Regions from separate parts of the Aromatoleum sp. genome, predicted to be linked through region 1. Evidence: predicted binding sites of a transcription regulator. Region 1 holds the regulator's gene; each other region holds the start of a gene.

Region 1 (2,202 bases):
GCCGGGCGGTCAGCGCATGCGGGCACAGCGGGACCAGTGCGACGCCACCGACGGTTGGATGCAGAATCGGTCCGTTCGCCGATAATGCGTAGGCCGTCGATCCGGTCGGGGTCGCGAGGATCATGCCATCGGAACGCTGCGTATACACGTATTCGCCGTCGATCGACAGATCGAATTCGATCATGCGTCCGAGGTCGCCCTTGTTGACGACGACATCGTTGAGCGCAAGCGTCTGGAAAACTCTTTGACCGGCGCGCAGCACTTCCGCGTCGAGCATCGCGCGCGACTCCTCAGTGTAGCGCCCGTCGAGAATTTCGCCGAGCTTCGCGATGGCGTCGTTGCGCGAGATGTCGGTCAGAAAACCGAGCCGCCCCTGGTTGATACCAACGAGCGGCACCTCGTGTTGCGACAAGCGTCGCGCCGTGTTCAGCATCGTCCCGTCACCGCCGAGCACGACCGCGAGGTCGGCGCCCACGCCGATCTCCTCGTAGCCCGCGACGGCGAAATCACCCGCAGTTCCGATGGAACTCGCCGTCCCCTGCTCGATCCACACAACGAGACCATGCTCACGGAGGAAGCCGGCAATGCGCAGCACAGCCTCGGCCATGTCGGGGCTCTGGTACTTGCCGATCAACGCAATCGTGCGAAAGCTCTTGCTCATGGCGGCGATTAAACCACATTCGCCTAAGAGCTTGGCTGACACGCTAGAATAGGGTCTCCCGTCCGCTCCGATCATGAAACAGCTCGACCCCCGCTCCCAGATTCTGCTCAAGACCCTGATCGAACGTTACATCGTGGAGGGTCAACCGGTCGGCTCCCGCGCGCTGTCGCGCTATTCGGGTCTCGAACTATCGCCCGCGACGGTGCGCAACGTGATGAGCGATCTCGAGGAGATGGGATTCATCACCAGTCCGCACACGTCGGCCGGACGAATTCCGACCGCACTGGGCTACCGTTTCTTCGTCGACTCGCTGCTGACGGTGCAGCCGCTCGAACAGGCTCGGGTCCGCGAACTGAAGGGGCACCTCCAGGCCGACCAGCCGCAGCGCCTTCTCAACTCTGCGTCGCACCTGCTTTCCGAGCTCACCCAGTTCGCAGGCGTCGTCGTTTCGCCGCGGCGGGACAGCATAAAGATCCGCCAGATCGAATTCATCGGCCTGGCCGAGAATCGCATCCTGCTGATCATCGTGACGACCGCCGGCGACGTGCAGAACCGCATCCTCACGACGCGCCGCGCCTATACTTCGACCGAACTCTCGGAAGCCGCTAGCTACCTCACCGAGCACTTCGCGGGGCTCGGGTTCGACGACATCCGCGTGCGCATCCAGGCCGAGCTGAAGCAGCTGCGCACCGACATGAGCGAGCTGATGGCGGCCGCAGTCGAGGCAGGCAATGCCGCGGAACAGGACGACAGCAGCCGCTACGTGATGTCCGGCGAAACGAACCTTCTCGACGTCGAGGATCTGTCGTCGAACATGGCCCGACTGCGGGAGCTGTTCAAACTCTTCGAACAGAAGACCGGGCTGATGCAGTTGCTCGATCTTTCGAATCGCGCGCAAGGCGTGCAGATCTTCATCGGCGACGAATCCGGCCTCGCGCAGCTCGACGGCTGCAGCGTGATCACTGCGGGTTACGAGGTCAACGGCAGGGTCGTCGGCTCCGTCGGCGTGATCGGACCGACGCGGATGGCCTACGACAGAGTCATTCCGATCGTCGACATCACCGCCCGCCTGCTTTCGAACGCGCTGTCGAGCAACCACTGACCGCGTCACCGCCCCACAAAGGACCCGCATGGCCCGTTATTGGCCCGAACCTGCCCGCGGCGAGACTGGTGCGCCTCGCACTGGCGTCCTGTTGGTCAACCTCGGCACGCCGGCCGCACCGACCGCAGCCGCGGTACGACCTTACCTCAAGGAATTCCTTTCCGACCCGCGCGTCGTCGAGATTCCGAAACTCGCCTGGTGGCCGATCCTCAATGGCATCATCCTGAACATCCGGCCGAAGAAATCCGCCGAGAAATACGCGAGCATCTGGATGGATGACGGCTCGCCGCTGCAGGTTCACACCGAGCGGCAGGCGAAGCTGCTCGCGGGCTGCCTCGGTCACGACGGCGCGAGGGACGTGCAGGTGGACTGGGCGATGCGCTACGGGTCGCCCTCGATCCCGCGGGTGCTCGGGCGGATGAAGGCGGACGCTTGCTCG
Region 2 (2,202 bases), on a different contig from region 1:
AACTACACGATCGACCACGCCGCCGGCACTTACGTGTTCGACTCGCAAGGCCGGGCGCGGCTGTACGTCAAGCATGGCGAAACGGCGGAAAACATTGCTGCCGACATCCGGGTGCTGCTCGCCGGGAATTAGGAATCGGTCGACGTTACCCGAAAACGCGCGGCCCTTCGCCTGCGGCTCATGCCGACCTGCGCCGGGGCACGCCCGAAGCGTAGCGGGCCGCAGGTCGGCGGAGCGATGTCCGACGTCCTCGGCGTCCGGGGCTTCGCGTCGGCCTTCGCCTGCGGCTCACCCCGACCTACGCCGAATCTCGCCCGCGCGGAAACCCGAACCGTAGGTCGGACCGGGCGAAGCGATATCCGGCATGAAGCGCGACCGATCGGCGCGAAAGCCGCCGCGGCCAAGCTGGCATCAAGCGGCGACCAGCAGTCCCCGCATCTTCTGCATCGCTTTTGCCTCGATCTGGCGAATCCGTTCGGCCGACACGCCGTATTCGGCGGCGAGTTCATGCAGCGTCGCGCTGTCGCCTTCGGCTAGCCAGCGCCGCTTGACGATGTTGCGGCTGCGGTCGTCGAGGCTCGCGAGCGCCTCGCTGAGCCCTTCGTCCTGCAATCGCGACAGCTGCGCCTGTTCGAGCACTTCGGACGGCTCCGCATGCGGGTCGGGCAGGTAAGCGATCGGCGCGAAGCGCTCGTCATCGTCGTCGCTGCCGCCTTCGAGCTGGATGTCGCGGCCGGAAAGGCGCGTTTCCATCTCGACGACTTCCTCCGGCTTGACGCCCAGCTGCAGCGCGATCGATTGGACTTGGTCGCGGTTCAGCGCGCCGGTGTCCTGCTTGAGCCCGCGCAGGTTGAAGAACAGCTTGCGCTGCGCCTTCGTCGTCGCGATCTTCACGAGGCGCCAGTTTTTCAGGATGTATTCGTGGATCTCGGCCTTGATCCAGTGCATCGCGAACGACACCAGCCGCACGCCGCGCGTCGGGTCGAAGCGCTTGACGGCCTTCATCAGGCCGATGTTGCCTTCCTGGATCAGGTCCGCGTGCGGCAGTCCGTAACCGAGGTAGCCGCGCGCGATCGCGACGACCAGCCGCAGGTGCGACATGACGAGCTTGCGCGCTGCTTCCACGTCACCCTCGTCGCGCAGACGCGTCGCCAGATCCACTTCCTCGCGCTCGGTGAGCAACGGGATGCGGTTCACCGCCTGGATGTACTGGTCGATGCTGCCTACGGCAGAAGGAAGCGGGAATGACAGGGCTTGACTCATGGGTTCAGGTCCTCCTTGGCTCGTGATTTTAGCACTCGCGCGGTGAGAGTGCTAAAGGGGCGGCGAGTTCCCGTCGCGCGGGCGTGCGGACGCCGCGTTTCCTGCGCGCAGCGGGCTGGTTCGCCGCGCTTCCCGGCTTCCGCAGTGCGTGGATTTCCGCGACCCGGCCGACGCATTCCTGCAGACGAAGCGCGAGCGAATCCGCTGAAAATTCATTTGTTTGTAATGCACAGAAACAGGTTTGTATGCAAGGGCTTCAATGACGACGACGTCGTCCCGCCATGCCAAACGCGCCCCTTGTTGCGCCTGCGCAACACCTTTTGCTCAAACCGTCGATTCAGGCCGTGTCGAACTTGCGTTGCCCGCAGCCGGCTTTGCACAATCATCGCAACTTCTCGCTTGAGAGGTAAGTCTGGCCGCGGTCAGTGCCACGGCCTCAGCTTCAAATTAGAGGAGAAACAAATGCAGAAGAAACTGATCGCCCTGGCCGTCGCCGGCCTGGTCTCTGCTCCGGTTTTCGCGCAGTCGAACGTGACCGTCTATGGCATCGTCGATGCGTTCTTCGCATACAGCAAGTATGACGACAACAAGTTCACCGGTATCGAAAGCGGCGGTCTGGCCGGCTCCCGCCTCGGTTTCCGCGGCACCGAAGACCTCGGCAACGGCCTGAAAGCGGTGTTCACGCTCGAGTATGGTCTGGAAGTCGATGATAACGAAGGCGTCGGCGCCGGCGGTTCGCGTAGCCGCCAGCAGTTCGTCGGCCTGCAGGGCAACAGCTGGGGCTTCATCGGTCTCGGCCGCCAGTACTCCCCCGGCTACTGGACGTCCGCCAAGTACGACGCCATCCCGACCGTTCCGTTCAGCCCGCAGTTCGTGCTCGCGAATTCCCGCGGCTCGAACATCGTGGCCGGCACCGCGGCTCGCGTCAGCAACGCGATC
Region 3 (2,202 bases), on a different contig from region 1:
CGCGCGGGCACCGAGCCCATCGGCATCGGTTGCGAGCCTTCGATGTGGCAGAGCTCGAATTCCCACGGCTCGCGCACGTCGAGCAGAACGGGTTTGTCACCGCCCGCGGCAAGCCGCTCGGCAAGTTCGGCAACGGTCATCTGGCGCATGTCTGTCCTCGATCAAGCGTTCCGACTGCCGTCGCCCGTCCGGCTCGCGACGCGGCGGCGAAGGGTCGGTCCCTCAGAAGCGGAATTCGTCGTGGCGCGGCGCGTTCTTCAGCATCGGCACGACGGTTTCGAAGATGTCCTCGTTCATGTATTCGGCCTCGCCGACGCGGGTCACGAGCCGCGCCTTCATCACCGGCGCTTCGCCGACAAATGCGAACATGCGGCCGCCGACCTTCAGCTGCGCCAGCAGCGACCCCGCCAGCATCGGCAGCCCGCCGGAGACGACGATGACGTCATAGGGCGCGCGCTCGCTCCAGCCGGTCGCCGCATCACCTTCCTCGACGATGACGTTCTGCACGCCGTAACGGTTGAGGTTGTCGGCGGCGAGCTTGACGAGTTCCGGCTCGATGTCGATCGTCCGCACCCAGTCGGTGCAGCTCGCGAGCAGCGCGGCGAAATAGCCCGTGCCGGCACCGATTTCGAGCGCCGTATCCGAGCGCTTCAGTTGCAGCGCCTGCAGGATCTTCCCTTCGACGACCGGCTTGAGCATGACCTGCCCGCAGCCGATCGGGATCTCGATGTCCGCGAACGCGAGGGTCTTGTACGCGGCGGGAACGAATTCCTCGCGCCGGACCGCCATCAGGAGGTCGAGCACGTCCTGGTCCAGCACCTCCCAGGGGCGGATCTGCTGCTCGACCATGTTGAAGCGGGCTTGTTCGAAATTCATTTTGGGCTTCCTGAGCAAATATTAGCACGCGCTAATAAAGCGCGCGAACAAACGAAAAACTCCGGCATTCTATCGCACCTGCGGTCGTCCGGAGGTGGGCGGGGAGCGTCCGCCGTCACCGTTTCGACTCCGGCGCGACGCGGTGCCACGCGGCGTAGAGCGCGGGCAGGAACAGCATCGTCAGGAGCGTCGCGACGGCGAGCCCGCCCATGATCGCGACCGCCATCGGGCCGAAGAACGCGCTGCGGGACAGCGGGATCATCGCGAGGATCGCCGCCGCCGCGGTCAGCGTGATCGGCCGGAAGCGGCGCACCGTCGATTCGACGACCGCGTCCCACGCGCCGCGCCCCGCTGCGAGATCCTGGCGGATCTGGTCGACGAGGATCACCGAGTTCCGCATGATCATCCCCGACAGCGCGATGGTGCCGAGCATCGCGACGAAGCCGAACGGCTTGTCGAACAGCAGCAGGAATGCGGTGACGCCGATCAGTCCGAGCGGCGCGGTCAGGAGCACCATGAATACGTGCGAGAAGCTGCGCAGCTGCAGCATCAGCACGGTGAGCACGACGAGCAGGAACAGCGGCAGGCCCGCTGCGACCGATCCGCCGCCCTTCGCGCTCTCCTCGACCGAGCCACCCACCTCGATGCGGTAACCGAGCGGGAGCTTCGCGCGCAGTTCAGCGATGCGGCCGGCGAGTTCGTTGACGACGACCGCGGGCTGCACGTCGCCATACAGATTCGCGCGCACGGTGATCGTCGGCAGCCGGTTGCGCCGCCAGATCACCCCTTGCTCGAAGCCGTATTCGGGCGTCGCGATCTGCGCGAGCGACACACTGCGGCCGTTCGGCGCCGGAATCGCGAGCTCGGGCAGCAGTCCGAGATGCACTCGCTCGGACTCGGCGCCGCGCAGCACGACGTCGATCGTCTCGGTGCCCTCGCGGAACTGCGTCACCGCGAGGCCCTGCAGCGACGTGTTCAGCAGGCTCGCGATGTCCTCGCTGCTGAGGCCGAGGAGCCGCGCCTTGTCCTGGTCGATTTTCAGGCGCACCCGCTTCGACGGTTCCTCCCAGTCGAGATGCACGTTCGACAGTTCGGGGTGGGCGCGCATCGCCGCGGCGACCTCGTGCGCGACGCGCCGCATCGCGCCGAAATCGACGCCGCTGACGCGATACTGCACCGGGAAGCCGACCGGCGGGCCGTTTTCGAGCCGGTTGACGACGCCGAGCACGCCGTCGGGCGCCTCGTCGAAATAGCGCAGCAGCTTCGCCCTCACCGCCTCCCGCGCCTCGGTGTGTTTCGCGAGGACGACGAACTGCGCGAAGTTCG
Region 4 (2,202 bases), on a different contig from region 1:
GACGGTCGCCGAAGCCCGGCGCCTTCACGGAGCAGGTCTTCAGGATGCCGCGGATGTTGTTGACGACCAGGGTCGCGAGCGCTTCGCCTTCGACGTCTTCGGCGATGATCAGCAGCGGACGTCCGGCCTTCGCGACTTGCTCGAGCACCGGCAGCAGGTCACGGATGTTCGAGATCTTCTTGTCGAACAGCAGGACGAACGGGTTCTCGAGGACGGCGACCTGCTTGTCCGGGTTGTTGATGAAGTACGGCGACAGGTAACCGCGGTCGAACTGCATGCCTTCGACGACATCGAGCTCGTTCTGCAGCGACTTGCCGTCCTCGACGGTGATCACGCCTTCCTTGCCGACCTTGTCCATCGCACGGGCGATGATGTCGCCGATGTCGGCGTCGGAGTTCGCCGAGATCGAGCCGACCTGGGCGATTTCCTTGTTCGTCGAGCACGGACGCGACAGGCTCTTCAGCTCTTCGGTAACAGCGATCACGGCCTTGTCGATGCCGCGCTTCAGGTCCATCGGGTTCATGCCGGCGGCGACGAACTTCATGCCTTCGCGGACGATCGACTGCGCGAGCACGGTCGCGGTCGTCGTGCCGTCACCGGCGATGTCGGAGGTCTTCGACGCGACTTCCTTGACCATCTGCGCGCCCATGTTCTCGAACTTGTCCTTCAGTTCGATTTCCTTCGCGACGGACACGCCGTCCTTGGTCACCGTCGGGGCGCCGAACGAGCGCTCGAGCACGACGTTTCGACCCTTCGGGCCGAGCGTGACCTTGACCGCGTTCGCGAGGATGTTGACGCCGGCGACCATGCGGTCGCGGGCGGAATCACCGAATTTGACTTCTTTGGCTGCCATTCTTTATAGCTCCTTGAATTCGTTGGACGGGTCGGGCCGGGCGATCAGGCCTCGACGACACCCATGATGTCTTCTTCGCGCATGACGAGCAGTTCGTCGCCTTCGACCTTGACGGTCTGGCCGGCATACTTGCCGAACAGCACCTTGTCGCCGACCTTGACTGCCATCGGGCGCACCTTGCCGTCGTCGAGGATCTTGCCGTTGCCGACGGCGAGCACTTCGCCCTGGTCGGGCTTTTCACCCGCCGAGTCGGGGATGACGATGCCACTGGCGGTCTTGCGCTCGGCTTCGAGGCGCTTGACGATCACGCGATCATGCAAGGGACGAATTTTCATCGAGGTCACTCCTTTTGTTCGAATTCAACGTGTGCGCGGGCAGAGCCCGCATCGAATTTCAGTGTGGCGGGAGAACTTGCCCCCCGGCCGTTAGCACTCACTGCCAACGAGTGCTAATAATAGGGACGGCCCCTTCCGAATTCAAGAGCGGGAAAACGAGATTTGCGGCGCCAGGCCGCCGGCGGCTTCCGGCGTCCCGGCGGGCGGGCCACCGCGGCGCGCCGCAAACGCCGCGAGAAACGAAACCTGCAGCGCAGGCCTTCTGCTGCAACACGAGTCGCGCCGCGGGCGCGAGCGGTAGCGGTACGTCCGCGCGCCTCGGCTCAGGGACGGCGGCGCGTCATCGCGCCGAGGCCGACGAGACCGATCGCGACGAGCAGCAGCGACATCGGCTCGGGCACGTCGCCCGGCTGATCGACCGGCGCGAAGATGTCGCGGAACTCCCACGCGATGACGTCGTGGTTCGCGGCCGCCGACCCGGTCGCGGAGGTAAAGCCGACGAATGCGTTCGGGCTGCCGAGGACGCCGACGAGGTCGGTCGTAAACGACAGCAGCGACGCCGCCGGGCGGACGTCGACGTCGTCGAGCCGTACTTCGAGCAGATCGGTCACGCCGTTGTAGTCGACCCACGCGAACAGGTCGCCGCCGCCGTCGAGTGCGACCGGCAAGTCGTCGTTGCGCGCGACCGAGTTGACGCTGCCGTCGAGGTCGATGCCGACGTGGTTCGCGCTGGCGCCGTCGACGCTCGGGTTGTTCCAGTTGTCGAACTCGACGCCGACGCTGTTTCCGAGCCCCGCATAGCCGATTCCGACTCCGCTGCCGCCGGCGGTGTTCGACACCGTCTGCACGACGAACACCAGCCCGTCGGCGCCGCCATTGATCTGGTTGTTGAAGTTGAACTGGAACTTCGTACTGAACGACGCCGCGTCCGCGAGCGTGATCGGCGACGTGCTGAACACCGATGCCGCCTGGTTTCGCACTGCCGGGGCGACGCGCAGGACCGACCGTCCCGCG

Evidence for each region. Region 1 encodes HrcA, which represses chaperone genes, less so after heat shock. Its sites were predicted from a motif close to TNTTAGCACTCNNNGNCNNNGAGTGCTAANA; they were not measured.
Region 2: the regulator HrcA is predicted to act here: its motif matches at 1,290-1,320, upstream of rpoH (RNA polymerase sigma factor RpoH).
Region 3: the regulator HrcA is predicted to act here: its motif matches at 896-926, upstream of V6M37_RS04490 (protein-L-isoaspartate O-methyltransferase family protein).
Region 4: the regulator HrcA is predicted to act here: its motif matches at 1,277-1,307, upstream of groES (co-chaperone GroES).

What each region holds. Positions count from the first base shown of each region.
Region 1 is NZ_JAKFEF010000034.1:36,949-39,150, reverse strand. It holds gene V6M37_RS08855 (NAD kinase) at 1-661, opposite strand, end outside; gene hrcA (heat-inducible transcriptional repressor HrcA) at 735-1,763, shown strand; gene hemH (ferrochelatase) at 1,792-2,202, shown strand, end outside.
Region 2 is NZ_JAKFEF010000022.1:44,188-46,389, forward strand. It holds gene V6M37_RS05210 (SCO family protein) at 1-132, shown strand, start outside; gene rpoH (RNA polymerase sigma factor RpoH) at 412-1,263, opposite strand; gene V6M37_RS05220 (porin) at 1,726-2,202, shown strand, end outside.
Region 3 is NZ_JAKFEF010000018.1:8,591-10,792, reverse strand. It holds gene V6M37_RS04495 (rhodanese-like domain-containing protein) at 1-149, opposite strand, end outside; gene V6M37_RS04490 (protein-L-isoaspartate O-methyltransferase family protein) at 223-876, opposite strand; gene V6M37_RS04485 (efflux RND transporter permease subunit) at 992-2,202, opposite strand, start outside.
Region 4 is NZ_JAKFEF010000061.1:77,360-79,561, reverse strand. It holds gene groL (chaperonin GroEL) at 1-853, opposite strand, end outside; gene groES (co-chaperone GroES) at 898-1,188, opposite strand; gene V6M37_RS12690 (lectin-like domain-containing protein) at 1,512-2,202, opposite strand, start outside.